DNA from 4 places in the Ectothiorhodospira sp. PHS-1 genome. Region 1 is predicted to be linked to each of the others. Evidence: predicted binding sites of a transcription regulator. Region 1 holds the regulator's gene; each other region holds the start of a gene.
The links. Region 1 encodes sigma-54, which starts transcription at its own class of promoters, with help from an activator protein. Its sites were predicted from a motif close to TGGCANGNTNCNTGCTT; they were not measured.
Positions count from the first base shown of each region.

Region 1 (3,206 bases):
TGCTGACGTCCGGCAGACAGCAGACGCGCTCCGAAGCGAGAAGATCACCGATGTTCATGGATATCTCACCCGATGTGGTTACGGTGGGAGCCTTCGGCGCGGTGATGGTCCTTGAGCTTCTCCTTGTGCTTGACCACCTGACGGTCCAGTTTGTCGACCAGGGCGTCAATGGCTGCGTACATGTCGGCATGGCTGGCGTCGGCAAAGATGGTGTTGCCGCTGACCAGCATGTTGGCTTCCGCCTTCTGCTGCAGTTTCTCCACGGTCAGGACCACATGTACGTCGATGACGTTGTCGAAATGGCGCTCCAGGCGCTGGAACTTGTCATTGACATAGTCGCGCAGGGCGTCGGTCAGGTCCACGTGGTGACCGGTGAGGTTGATCTGCATGAGGTGACTCCTTGGTTTGAAATGTGAAAGTGAAGCTGAGGCCTGGTTGTGGATTCAGACGAGGCGCTTGCGTTCGTTGGATGGCGGGATCGCCATGGCCTCGCGATACTTGGCAACGGTGCGCCTCGCTACCTGGATGCCCCGGTCCACCAGGATCTGGGCAATCTTGCTGTCACTCAGGGGCTTGCCCTGGGGTTCTTCGGCAATCAGTTTGCGAATCATGGCACGGATGGCCGTGGCGGAGCACTCACCGCCGTCGGACGTCCCCACGTGGCTGGAGAAGAAATACTTGAATTCGTAAATCCCTCTCGGGGTGTGCATGTACTTCTGGGTGGTGACGCGGGAGATGGTGGATTCGTGCATCTCCAGTTGCTCGGCGATATCCCGCAGCACCAGGGGTTTCATGGCTTCGTCACCGTGTTCCAGAAAGGCGCGCTGATGTTCCACGATGGCGGTGCCCACACGCAGCAGGGTCTCGTTGCGGCTTTGCAGGCTTTTGATGAACCAGCGGGCCTCCTGCAGGCTATTGCGCAGGTAGATATTGTCCTGGCTGGAATCGGCCCGTCGCACAAAGCTGGCATAAAGTGGGTTGACCCGCAACCGGGGCGCGACTTCCGGATTCAGTTCCACCTGCCAGAATCCCTCGCGCTTGCGCACGAAGACATCGGGAATGATGTATTCCGGTGCGCTGGAACTGATCAGGGTGCCCGGGCGGGGATTCAGGCTCTGGATCAGCGAGATCACCACCTGCAATTCGCCGTCAGCCAGCCCCAGTCGGCGCTGGACCCCCTTGAAGTCGCGGGTGCCCAGGGCTTCCAGGTGATCACGCACCAGGGTTCTGGCCTCGGCCAGCCAGGGCGTCTCCGGCGCGAACTGCTCCAGTTGCAGCAACAGGCACTCGGCAAGATCCCGTGCACCCACGCCCACGGGATCCAGGTGCTGGACCATGCGCAACACGGCTTCCACCTCATCCAGCTCCAGTTCCATCTCCTGATCCTGGGCCAGGCCGGCGTGGATCTGCTCGATGGGTTCGGCCAGGTAGCCGTCATCGTTGATGGCATCGATGATGGTCATGGCGATGACCTGGTCCCGCTCGCTCAGGGGCGACAGGTTGATCTGCCAAAGCAGGTGGTCACGCAGGTCTTCGCCGGGTGCACTCTGATTCTCGAACAGGTCGCGACCGTCGTTGTCCATCTGGCCGCCGCCGGCGGTCGGCATGTCGTAGAGGTCTTCCCAGTTGCTGTCCACGGGCAGTTCCTCGGGAATGGTTTCCGCGGATTCGCTGGTGTTGTCCCGTTCGGCGGGCTCGTCGAATTCCCGGCTCTCCGCATCCTTGTCGGCGCTATCGGCGCCGGGGGCCATGCCTTCAGGTTGGGTGGCTTCATCCATGCCGGTATCCAGGTCGGCATCCGCGCCTTCCAGGGCTTCCAGCATCGGGTTGGTCTCCAGCGTTTCCTGGATCTGGGCCTGGAGCTCCAATGTGGACAGCTGCAGCAGCCGGATGGCCTGCTGCAGCTGCGGTGTCATGGTAAGGCTCTGGCCGAGACGGAGCTGGACAGAAGGTTTCAGCATAGGATGTGGCGTGCCACCGGAGTCGTCAGGCAGGAGTTGAAGGGTCCGGGCAGTACTGACGGTGCCTTGCCGTCATGTGCCGGGTCTGTCATCCGGATTATACGTCCTGGCACGAAAAATGTGACCCAGTGTGGGGAAACCATGCGTTGGCTCAAAAACTCTACCTTCATAGTCGGAAATGATCGCCCAGGTAGACCCGCCTGACCTGGGGGTCTGCCAGCACCACTTCCGGCGGCCCCTCGCTGATCAGGTGTCCGTCGCTCAGGATATAGGCGCGATTGCAGATGCCCAGGGTTTCACGGACGTTGTGATCGGTGATCAGTACCCCGATATTCCGGGAGACCAGATGGGTGATGATGCGCTGAATTTCGATCACGGAGATGGGGTCTACCCCGGCAAAGGGCTCATCAAGCAGGATGAAGGCCGGTTCGGTGGCCAGGGCGCGGGCGATTTCCACCCGCCGCCGCTCACCCCCCGAGAGGCTGATGCCCAGGCTCTCGCGGATATGCATGATCTGAAACTCTTCCAGCAGGGATTCCATGTGCTCATGGCGCTGGCCGCGGCTGAGGTCGCGGCGTGTTTCCAGCACGGCAAGCAGGTTGTCTTCCACCGACAACTTGCGAAAAACCGAGGCCTCCTGGGGCAGATAGCCGATGCCCAACTGGGCGCGGGCATGCATGGGCAGGGGGGTGATATCCCTGCCGTCCAGTTCGATGCGCCCGCCGTCGCAGGGGATGAGACCGACGATCATGTAAAAACAGGTGGTCTTGCCGGCGCCGTTGGGACCCAGCAGGCCCACGACCTCACCGCTGTTCACCTGCAGTGATACACCGTCCACCGGCTTGCGGGCGCGGTACTGCTTGACCAGGTCGTGGGTCTGCAGACGACTCATGGCGTCCCCTCGACAGGGGCGGGAGGCTGTTCCCTGGGCGTGAAGATGGCCTCGACACGGCCGGTGTCCCCGGTGCGGGCCTCCAGCGTGGCCGTGCGCAGGTCATAGGTGATGCGGCTGCCCCGGAACTCGTCCGTGCCCTGTCGCACGCGGGCATTGCCGCTCAGCTCCATGCGTTGCTCGTTGGGGAGGAACTCCATCCGCGCGGCTTCGGCCCGGACTTCCCGCCCCTGTGGATCCAGTGTGTTCAGGGTGGCCGGTTGACCCTCCGCGGTCATGCGTTCCAGCACCCGGCCCGGGGTATGGACGGTGACCGTATCGCCGCTGATTTCTGTGGCGCCCTGGGTGATGCG
Region 1 covers NZ_AGBG01000003.1:19,246-22,451, forward strand. The annotation lists gene ECTPHS_RS01645 (PTS sugar transporter subunit IIA) at 1-58, opposite strand, end outside; gene hpf (ribosome hibernation-promoting factor, HPF/YfiA family) at 66-389, opposite strand; gene ECTPHS_RS01655 (RNA polymerase factor sigma-54) at 444-1,961, opposite strand; gene lptB (LPS export ABC transporter ATP-binding protein) at 2,128-2,853, opposite strand; gene lptA (lipopolysaccharide transport periplasmic protein LptA) at 2,850-3,206, opposite strand, start outside.

Region 2 (3,206 bases), on a different contig from region 1:
ACGGGACGAAAACGCCTTCTGGCGGGGTTACGACTGGGATGCGGCGTTGGCATCGGGCATGGCCACCGCCCGCCGCACGGGCCAGACCGAGGCCGGTTTCAGCGGCGAGTACGGATTTGTGGACACCCGCATGTACTGGCCGGTCAATCACATGGTGGCGCCCAGGGAAGATGCCCTGAGTTGTGAATCCTGCCACAGCGTGGACGGTCGGCTGGCGGATCTGCCGGGGGTCTATATCCCCGGCCGTGACCGGCATCCCTGGGAGCCCTTCGGCTGGCTCGCGGTATGGCTGACCCTGCTGTCGGTGGTGGCTCACGGCCTGGGACGCTATCTGATCCACCGTCGCCGGATGAGGGGGGCTGCATGAGCAAGGTACGCATCTTCACGCTGTTCGAGCGTTTCTGGCACTGGGCGCAGACGATCCTGATCTTCGGCCTGTTGTTCACCGGGCTGGCACTGCACGGCAGTCATGGCCTGATGGCCTATGACACGGCCCTCAAGGTCCATATCGTCATGGCCCTGAGTCTGATCGGTCTGTGGGCCTTTGCCATCTTCTGGCATGTGGTGACGGGGGAGTGGCGCCAGTATGTGCCCACCCACCGGGGCTTGCCGGCGGTGATGCTGTACTACGCCCACGGGATCTTCTCCGGCGAAGCCAAGCCCTTCGTGACGTCACCGTCCAGCAAGCATAATCCGCTGCAGCGACTGGCCTATTTCGGTTTCAAGGCGGCGATTGCACCGGCGTTGTGGGTATCCGGTCTGCTGCTGCTGACCTATGCCGCCTGGAAGGGAACCTTCATGGGCGATCTGTTGCCCCTGGCCTGGGTGGCCTACGCCCACGTGGCGGCCACCTTCGCCCTGATGGTGTTCCTGATCGGCCACATCTACATGGCCTCCACCACCGGTCATCCCTGGTATGCCTATCTCAAGTCCATGGTGACCGGGTATCAGGAGGAGCGTAAATGAGTGGTGGGTTCCCCTCTCCCCCTGGGGGAGAGGGGTTGGGGGGAGGGGAAAACGCCGCCGCTACACCTCGCCCACGGTGTCGTCCCCCCGGGTGCGGGGGACCAGGAATTCCTTCTCCAGGGCCTTGACCCTGGCCTCCATGGCGGAGAGGCGCTCGCGGGTGCGCTCCAGCAGGGCGGCCTGCACCTCGAATTCCTCCCGGGTCACCAGATCCATCCGCTGCAGGGCACCGGACAGGCTCGCCTTTAGGTTCTTCTCGATATCCGCCTGAACGTGCTGCACCGACTCGGGCATCATGCTGCTCAGCTTGCGTGCCATCTCATCCAGGCTCTTGCTGTCGATCATGGCCGTTTCCTCCGTGGTCTTTTGTGTATTGAACCCTATTCTAGTCGTCCCGGTAGGGGATGGGCGAGTGCTGGGTGGGCGCCCCATTTTGGTGCGCTCATGGGGTGCATTTGCCCAAAACGGCGCGCCTGCCGGGACTGTTTTCTGCGGTATGTGGCCAATCCATTGAAATGGCTGATAAAAAAAACTGGCATGCTCCCTGCTAATGCTCCGTTGAAGCAGTTTTTCAACCACAGCAAAAACCCTTGCTCAGGAGATCGACACATGCACAGCACGTTCAAGAAGGCCGCCATCACCAGCGCCGTGACCGCCGCCCTGCTGGCCGGTGGGCTGGTGACGTCCACGGCTTCCGCGGAGCTTAGCGCCAATATCGGCTTCACCAGCAACTACCTGTTCCGGGGCGTGAGCGAAAGTGATGACCGGGCCGCTGTTCAGGGTGGTATTGATTTTGAACATGAGGGTGGCTTCTACATCGGCACCTGGACTTCCAGCCTGGATGGCTCCGAGGACCGGGGCGGCTATGAAGTGGACGTCTATTTTGGTGTCACCGGCGAAGTGGGCGCTTCCGGTGTGGGCTTTGATGTGGGTTATATCTACTACGCCTATCCGGGTGCCGAAAGCGCCGACGATGCCAATTTTGGTGAAATCTACGGCGCCCTGGACTTCATGGGGCTGTACGGCATGATCAACTATGTGACCAATGCCGACGACAGTGATGTGGAAAGCTCTCTCGCTTACGAGATCGGTTACAGCTTCGATGCAACCCCGGACATTGCCCTGGGCGCCACCATCGGTTACGTGGACTGGGATTATAGCGATGGGGAAGACTACACCTGGTGGTCCCTCTACCTCACCAAGGCCACCTCCATGGGTGACTTCACCTTCGCCTACACCCAGAACGATACCGACGAGGATGACGATCCGCGCTTCAACGTCTCCTTCGTCATGAGCTTCTGAGAACCAGGAACCTCTCAATCACATCAGGACACGGTCCGCCGGACGCGGGCCGTTTCCCGGGAGCACCCGACATGAAACTAGTCACTGCCATCATCAAGCCGTTCAAGCTGGACGACGTGCGCGAGGCGCTTTCCGAGATCGGGGTGCAGGGCATCACCGTCACGGAGGTCAAGGGCTTCGGGCGTCAGAAGGGTCATACGGAACTGTATCGGGGGGCCGAGTACGTGGTGGACTTCCTGCCCAAGGTCAAGCTGGAAGTGGCCGTGGACAATGCCCTGGTGGACCAGGTCATCGAGGCCATCAGCAAGTCGGCCAACACGGGCAAGATCGGGGACGGCAAGATCTTCGTCTTCCCGCTGGAGCAGGCCATCCGCATCCGTACCGGAGAGACCGGTTCCGACGCACTGTAAAACCATAAGCCGATCAATGTCGGCGGGGGACATACCGTGGAAAGCCAAGTCATAGAAATCGCATACGCCCTGGATACGTTCTATTTCCTCGTATCCGGCGCGCTGGTCATGTGGATGGCCGCAGGGTTCACGATGCTGGAGGCGGGCCTGGTCCGCTCCAAGAGCACCGTGGAGATTCTCACCAAGAACATCGCGCTGTACTCCATCGCCTGTATCATGTACATGCTGATCGGCTACAACATCATGTACGGGGACGGCTTCAATTCCCTCATCCCGAGCTTCATGCCGATCCTGAGCAGCGTGGACAACTCCGTCGAAGAGGTGCTGCTGAGCGACGGGGAGATCTACTACTCCAACCTGTCGGACTTCTTCTTCCAGGTGGTCTTCGTCGCCACCGCCATGTCCATCGTCTCCGGTGCCGTGGCCGAGCGCATGAAGCTCTGGGCATTCCTCATCTTCGCCGTGGTCCTCACCGGCTTCATCTATCCCTTCCAGGGTTTCTGGAGCTGGGGCGGTGGCTTCCTGGAC
Region 2 covers NZ_AGBG01000006.1:78,191-81,396, reverse strand. The annotation lists gene ECTPHS_RS04100 (tetrathionate reductase family octaheme c-type cytochrome) at 1-367, shown strand, start outside; gene ECTPHS_RS04095 (cytochrome b/b6 domain-containing protein) at 364-966, shown strand; gene ECTPHS_RS04090 (accessory factor UbiK family protein) at 1,027-1,311, opposite strand; gene ECTPHS_RS04085 (TorF family putative porin) at 1,576-2,268, shown strand; gene glnK (P-II family nitrogen regulator) at 2,340-2,678, shown strand; gene ECTPHS_RS04075 (ammonium transporter) at 2,715-3,206, shown strand, end outside.
Region 2: ECTPHS_RS04085 (TorF family putative porin) is a predicted target of sigma-54. The motif match lies at 1,500-1,516, and genes of this name have one in related genera.

Region 3 (3,206 bases), on a different contig from region 1:
TCCAGGTTCAGGGCGTGTTCCGGGTCCGGATCTTCCTGCCAGCGATCCTCGCCGTCCGGTTCGATGACGATGGTTTCCACCGGCAGGCCGCTGGGGTGGGGCGCGGGATGGGGTTCCACTGCCAGGATCCGTCCGGAGGTGGGGGCATGTACGGCCGCCGACACGGCGCCGTCGCCGCGGGCGATCATCCGGCCCTTGAGGACGATATCTCCGGCGCTGACCACCGGGCGTGCGGCGGCACCGATATGCTGCTGTACCGGCAGGTAGAGCCGGGCCGGCATGGGCAGGGGTTCGATGGGCAGTCCGCTGGTGGCCTGCTTGCGATCATCGGGATGGACGCCACCCTGGAAGGCGGGCCGCTTGCGCATGAAAGAGAACATGGGGAGCACCTTCAGGCCGATTTGGGTTTGGGCCAGTGCCAGCGGCGCAGGCTCGGGGCTTCCGGCACCAGGGTCAGGCCCTGGGTGGGGCAGACCTCCACGCATTTGCCGCAACCGTTGCAGGCTTCGGTGAAGACCGTATGGATCTGCCGGTTGGCGCCCATGATGGCGTCGGTGGCGCAGACCTTGTAGCAACGGGTGCAGCCGTTGCAGTGGTCGGGATCGATCACCGCGAAGGCGGGGACTTCCTCGCCCATGGCGGACAGGTCCACGGTGATGTCCAGTTTATCGGCCAGTTGCTGGGCCAGGAGCTTGCCGCCCGGCGGACAGAGGGTGACGGGTGCCTCTCGGGACGCCAGGGCCTGAGCGGCACTGGGGCAGCCGGGCAGGCCGCACTGGCCGCAGTTGGTGCCGGGCAGTAGGGCCTCGATCTCGTCCACCAGGGGGTCCTTATCCACCCGCAGGTATTTGGCGGCCATGCCCAGACCGTAGCCCAGCAGCAGGCCCATGGTGGTGAGGATGAAAATCGCGGAAAGCAGGGATGGTTCCATCGGAAATTCCTCCTGTCGCGGTCAGGCGAAGTTGAGTCCGGCGAATCCCATGAAGGCCAGGGACAACAGACCGGCGACGATGAAGCCAATGGGGGCACCGGCAAAGGCGGCCGGTACGTTGCTGATGGCCAGACGTTCCCGCAGGGCGGCAAAAATCACCATCACCAGAGTGAAGCCCAGGGCCGCGCCCAGGCCGAAGGTCACGCTCTGCAAAAAGCCGTGGCCCTCCTGCACGTTGAGCAGGGCCACGCCCAGCACCGCGCAGTTGGTGGTGATCAGGGGCAGGAAGATCCCCAGCACCTGATAGAGGGCGGCGCTGGTCTTGCGGATGACCATCTCGGTGAACTGCACCACGGCGGCGATCACCAGGATGAAGGACAGAATGCGCAGAAAGCCCAGATCCAGCGGCGCCAGCACGAAATACTCCAGCAGCCAGCCGGCCACGGACGCCAGAGTGAGCACGAAGGTGGTGGCCAGGCCCATGCTCAGGGCCGTGTCCAGCTTGTTGGAGACACCCATGAAGGGGCACAGCCCCAGAAATTGCACCAGCACCACGTTGTTGACCAGGGCGGTGCCCACCAGCAGCAGCATGAACTCGGTCACGGTCGGTTCCTTCGGTTCGGTTGACGAAGGAATTGCATCTTGTGTGCCAGCCGCCTCATGCACGATGAAGGCGCATGAATCCAGGGGTCTTGTGGGGAATTGCACCGTGCTGGTGCGTATTGCTCTGTGCGGATCGTGACAGCGTGGGCCGGGTGATGTGGGTTCTGTCGGGAAGGCGACAATGCATGGCTGTCTCACTCGGGGAAAGACCGGACCTTTTGTATTGGCCTGGATGTTGCAGTGTGTTTATCAGGAACCCAGCCCAACTCACCCGGGAGACACACCTCCATGAGCCGACCCGATCAACCCGCCGTCGCGGGCCTGGCCGATACCATCCTGACCCCGGAGGGGGTGTTGCCGGCACGCCTGTTCTTTGAAGCGGTGGAGCAGTCCTCGGTGGCCATTTCCATCACCGATACCCGGGCCAACATCCTCTATGCCAATCCGGCTTTTGAGCGGGTGACCGGTTACGGTGTGGCAGAGGTGGTGGGGCGCAACGAATCCATCCTGTCGGATCGCCATACCCCAGGTCTGGTCTACGAGACCCTCTGGGGACGGTTGCGCCAGCTCAAACCCTGGTCCGGGGTGCTGGTCAACCGCCGCAAGGACGGCAGCCGCTACCTGGCGGAATTGAGCATTGCCCCGGTGCTGGATGGTCAGGGTCAGCTCAGCCATTACCTGGGTATGCACCGGGATGTGACCGAGATGCACCGGCTGGAGCAGCAGGTGCGCAACCAGAAGGCCCTGATCGAGTCGGTGGTGGATGCGGAGCCGGTGGCCATCGCCTTGCTGGACGAGGTTGGCCAGGTGGTGCTGGGCAACCAGGAATACAAGAAACTGGCCGGTGACATGGGCGGGCGGGAGCCGGTCCGGGAATTTCTCACCGCCCTGGCCGAGAGTATGGGCGATGCCTTCGAGACCGCCCGTAGCACGGGGCAGGGCTTCGTGGATCGGGAAGTGCAGTTTGATCCGGGTGGCGGCCGGGCCCCCCGCTGGTTTTCCTGCTCCGGCACCTGGTTCAAGGAGCGTGATACCAGTGCGGATTCGTTTTTCGAGGCGCGCAAGGCCAGTTACTTGGTGCTGGTGGCCAAGGAGGTCACCGAGATCCGGCGGCAGCAGGAAGAAATGCGCATGAATGCCTTGCGCGCCCTGACTGCGGAGGGCGAACTGGTGGAGAGCATGCGCGAAACCCTGGCCGGTGCCATTTACCAGATGCAGGGGCCGGTGAACATGATCGCCGCCGCCACCCAGCTGCTGGAGCGTCGGCGTCAGGGGGAGGGCGGCGCCGATCCCTTGCTGAACGTGTTGCAGGAGGCCCTGGCCGCCGGTCGCCGGGCCCTGCAGACCCTGGAGGACTCCATGCCCGAGGAGCGGGATGAGCCCGTGATTCCAGTCAACATCAATGCCCTCCTGCGGGAGGTGCTGGGGCTTTCCACCCGGCGCCTGCTGGCCTCCGGGGTGGTGGTGGACTGGCAACCGGCGCCGGTATTGCCCAATGTGCTGGGCCGGGAGGGGCGGCTGCGGGGCATGTTCAAGCAACTGGTGGACAACGCCCTGGATGCCCTGGACGGCGCCACCGACGGCCGCCGGGAGATCCGTATCCTCACCGAGTCCCGGGGGGATGCGGTGCATGTGAGCATCCAGGATTCCGGCCCGGGCATTCCCGAGCATC
Region 3 covers NZ_AGBG01000027.1:34,540-37,745, reverse strand. The annotation lists partial or broken gene rsxC (electron transport complex subunit RsxC) at 1-368, opposite strand, end outside; gene ECTPHS_RS11125 (RnfABCDGE type electron transport complex subunit B) at 392-931, opposite strand; gene rsxA (electron transport complex subunit RsxA) at 953-1,534, opposite strand; gene nifL (nitrogen fixation negative regulator NifL) at 1,823-3,206, shown strand, end outside.
Region 3: rsxA (electron transport complex subunit RsxA) is a predicted target of sigma-54. The motif match lies at 1,567-1,583, and genes of this name have one in related genera.

Region 4 (3,206 bases), on a different contig from region 1:
CTGTTCCGCCAGTGCCGCTGCCCAGATATCCTCTTCTTCCGCTTCGGGCTTGTTGTCCTGATCTTTATCGCTCATGGAGGTCATCCTCGCTGTGTTCATTCGCTGAGCCGGATCGGCCCGGTAATCTTGATGGCATTAAAACCGTCCGACGTGCCGAAACGCCCGCGAAACACGGGGATGCCCTCGGCCCGGACCGTGACTTCCTCGGGGATGTCCACCGGAATGATGTCACCGGGCTTGAGGTTGATCATTTCGGCCACGGTAAGATCGGTCTCGGTCAGCTTGGCGGTGAGTTCCACCTGCACCATCTTGAGTTCCTCGCGCAGGGCCTTGACCCAATGGTCATCCACGTCCGCCCGATCGCTCTGCAACCCCGTGTCCAGCTGTTCACGGATGGGCTCGATCATGGAATACGGCATGGTCACGTGCATTTCACCGCCACCACCGTCCAGTTCCACATGGAAGGAGCAGACCACCACCACCTCGGTGGGGCTGACGATATTGGCGAACTGGGGATTGACCTCTGAGCGGTTATATTCAAAGTCCAGTTCCATCACCGGTGCCCAGGCCTTTTTCAGATCCGTGAAGGACTGGTCCAGCAACATGCGGATCACCCGCAGTTCCGTCGGCGTGAACTCCCGCCCTTCGATCTTGGCGTGATAGCGGCCATCCCCGCCGAAGAAATTGTCCACCAGGATGAATACCAGCTTGGGATCAAGCACGAACAGGGCGGTACCCCGCAGCGGCCGGACCCGGACCATGTTGAGGCTGGTGGGTACATACAGGGAGTGAACGTATTCCCCGAACTTCATCATCTTGACCCCGCCCACGGAAATCTCCGCCGAACGGCGCAGGAGTTCGAACAGCCCGATGCGCATGTAACGGGCAAAGCGCTCGTTGATCATCTCCAGGGTAGGCATGCGCCCCCGGACGATGCGGTCCTGGGTGGTCAGATCGTACTGTCTGGCCACACCATCGTGAGCGAGCAGCTGGTCTTCGGTTTCCACCGCACCGCTGTCCACCCCGTGCAGCAGGGCATCAATCTCGTCCTGGGAAAGAAGATCACTGGTGGCCATCACTCTGCCTCACTGCATCACAAGACTGTTGAAGTACACCGCTTCCACCTGGGTGCGTTCTCCCCGCGTGCCCAGCACGTTGATCACTTCCTCCAGCACTTCGGCGCGAACCTGTTCCTTGCCTGCCTCGGTGATCAGATCGTCATAGATCTTGTTGCCGATGAGGATCATCAGGTTATTGCGGATGACCGGCATGTGACGGTTCACCCCGTCCAGCACAGCCTGATCCCGCGCCATGACCACGATGCCCACCTGCACGAAGCGGATCCGGCCCGAACCCTGGAAATTCACCACCAGTGGAGGGTCCAGGGGCAGATAGATGGCGGGTCGCACCGGCTCTGGACGCTCCTGCCCCGGCTCACCGCCGCTCAGCAGGAACCAGGCAATCCCGCCACCGGCCCCGGCGGCCACCAGGGTGACCAAAAGGATGATCAATATCAGTTTCAGCATGCCACCCTTGCCCTTTGTGGGCTTGGGGGCGGCGGTTTTTTCAGGTTTTTTGGCCATGACTGCCGGGGCCTCCGTTTTTCATGGTAATAAGCAACACCTGTGCCATATGGTTTTAAAAAATAAATAACAAAAAAATCAGCAACTTGAAAACAGAAAGGGTCCGAGCGTGACAAAATATTGACGAACGGACACGACCGTAGGACGACGGGCCGACACAGCCCGCCGGAAAGGCGAAGGTGTACAGGAAGGGAATTATACGGCGGCTGAACAGGAGACGCCGCCCTGGAGAGGGGCGGCAGCGACGAAGACAACCTCCGCGGCCGGCAGAGACCGGGAAAGGGAATCAGGCATAGGCATCCAGAAGGCCGCTACCGTTTGGATCGGCGGCGGCCGCAGTCTCATCGCCGGCGACACGCGGATCGACACCGTCGGGATCATCCGGACGCAATCCGGCCTCGTCCCGAGCCATCTCGTCCTGTCCGCCGGCCTCGCGGCCGGAAACATCCACATCACCCAGCTGCACGCCGCTGTCGGCAAACATCTCCCGCAGCCTGGGCATGGCGGCATCCAGTGCCTCGCGGGCCTGGGGATGATGGGCCAGGAACTGAATATTGGCACGATCACCCTCCATGGTGATGCGCACCTCCAGCGGCCCCAGGTGGGGTGGGCTCAACCTCAGCTCCGCCCCCTGCATGTTCTGGTTCACCATCCACAGGACCCGGCTGCCCACCGCCTGCCCCCAGTTGGGGCGTGACATCGGCACGTCCACATCCAGGGCACGCAGGAGGAGGGGCTGCGTCGGGGAATGGGGCTGGGCCTGACCGGCAGGCAATATCTCGGCACTGGTCGGCGCCAGGGGGGCGACCACGTCTCGCCCGCCCTCCCCGCCCAGCCGGGCCACCAGGGCATGCAACGCCTGAGGCATGATCGGGCTCCCGTCCTGTTGTGCCGCTCCCGCGCCCTGCTGCCCGTGCAACACCTGGGTCAACTCACCCGGTCTTCCAGCAGCCCCTGAATCCCCCGCGTCCTGCTGCCCGTGCAACACCTGGGTCAACGCCGCCGTCAGCGCGGTGAGCCCGCCCCCTTCCGGGTGACGATCTCCCCCGGGATTGAAGGATTCCCCGGCAATCCCCGGCAATCCCCGGCCTGTCTCGGCCAGTTGCTGCCATGCCGCCAGCAGGGAGGCCAATGCGGTATCGCTCCCCTCCCGCCGCAGATCTTCCAGGGTGACGCCGGCCTCATCCATAAGCTGGGCCAGCCATTCTGGAGGCAGGGTCATCACCGTCGAATCCAACTCCAGCAAGGCATCCAGGTCAACGGACTGCATCGAGTCGGGATGGCCGCCCGTCAGCTGTTGCAACTGTCCCAGCAGGCTCAGCTGAAAGTCGTCGCCGCCCTCCCCGGTCAGGGCAGCGACAGGACTGCGCGAATCCCCCCCCAGGGCAGGCAGGGCGTTCAGTGCAGAAAAGGGCATGAATGACATGTTCATGGCCAGACCCTCGACAGTATCAGGTGAGTCCCGAAATGATGATAAACGGTTGCAATATACGGGCCAGGAATCACTCGATGTCATGTCGCCGGCGACCGTTACGGTCGTCCTGCTCCGCCTGTTCCCGTCGGTCCTGCGCCCTGCGCTCTTCGTGCTGGAACTGTTCGACCACGCGATTGAGGGCCTCGGTC
Region 4 covers NZ_AGBG01000007.1:71,677-74,882, forward strand. The annotation lists gene fliN (flagellar motor switch protein FliN) at 1-84, opposite strand, end outside; gene fliM (flagellar motor switch protein FliM) at 96-1,076, opposite strand; gene fliL (flagellar basal body-associated protein FliL) at 1,086-1,583, opposite strand; gene ECTPHS_RS13905 (flagellar hook-length control protein FliK) at 1,870-3,015, opposite strand; gene fliJ (flagellar export protein FliJ) at 3,086-3,206, opposite strand, start outside.
Region 4: fliL (flagellar basal body-associated protein FliL) is a predicted target of sigma-54. The motif match lies at 1,615-1,631, and genes of this name have one in related genera.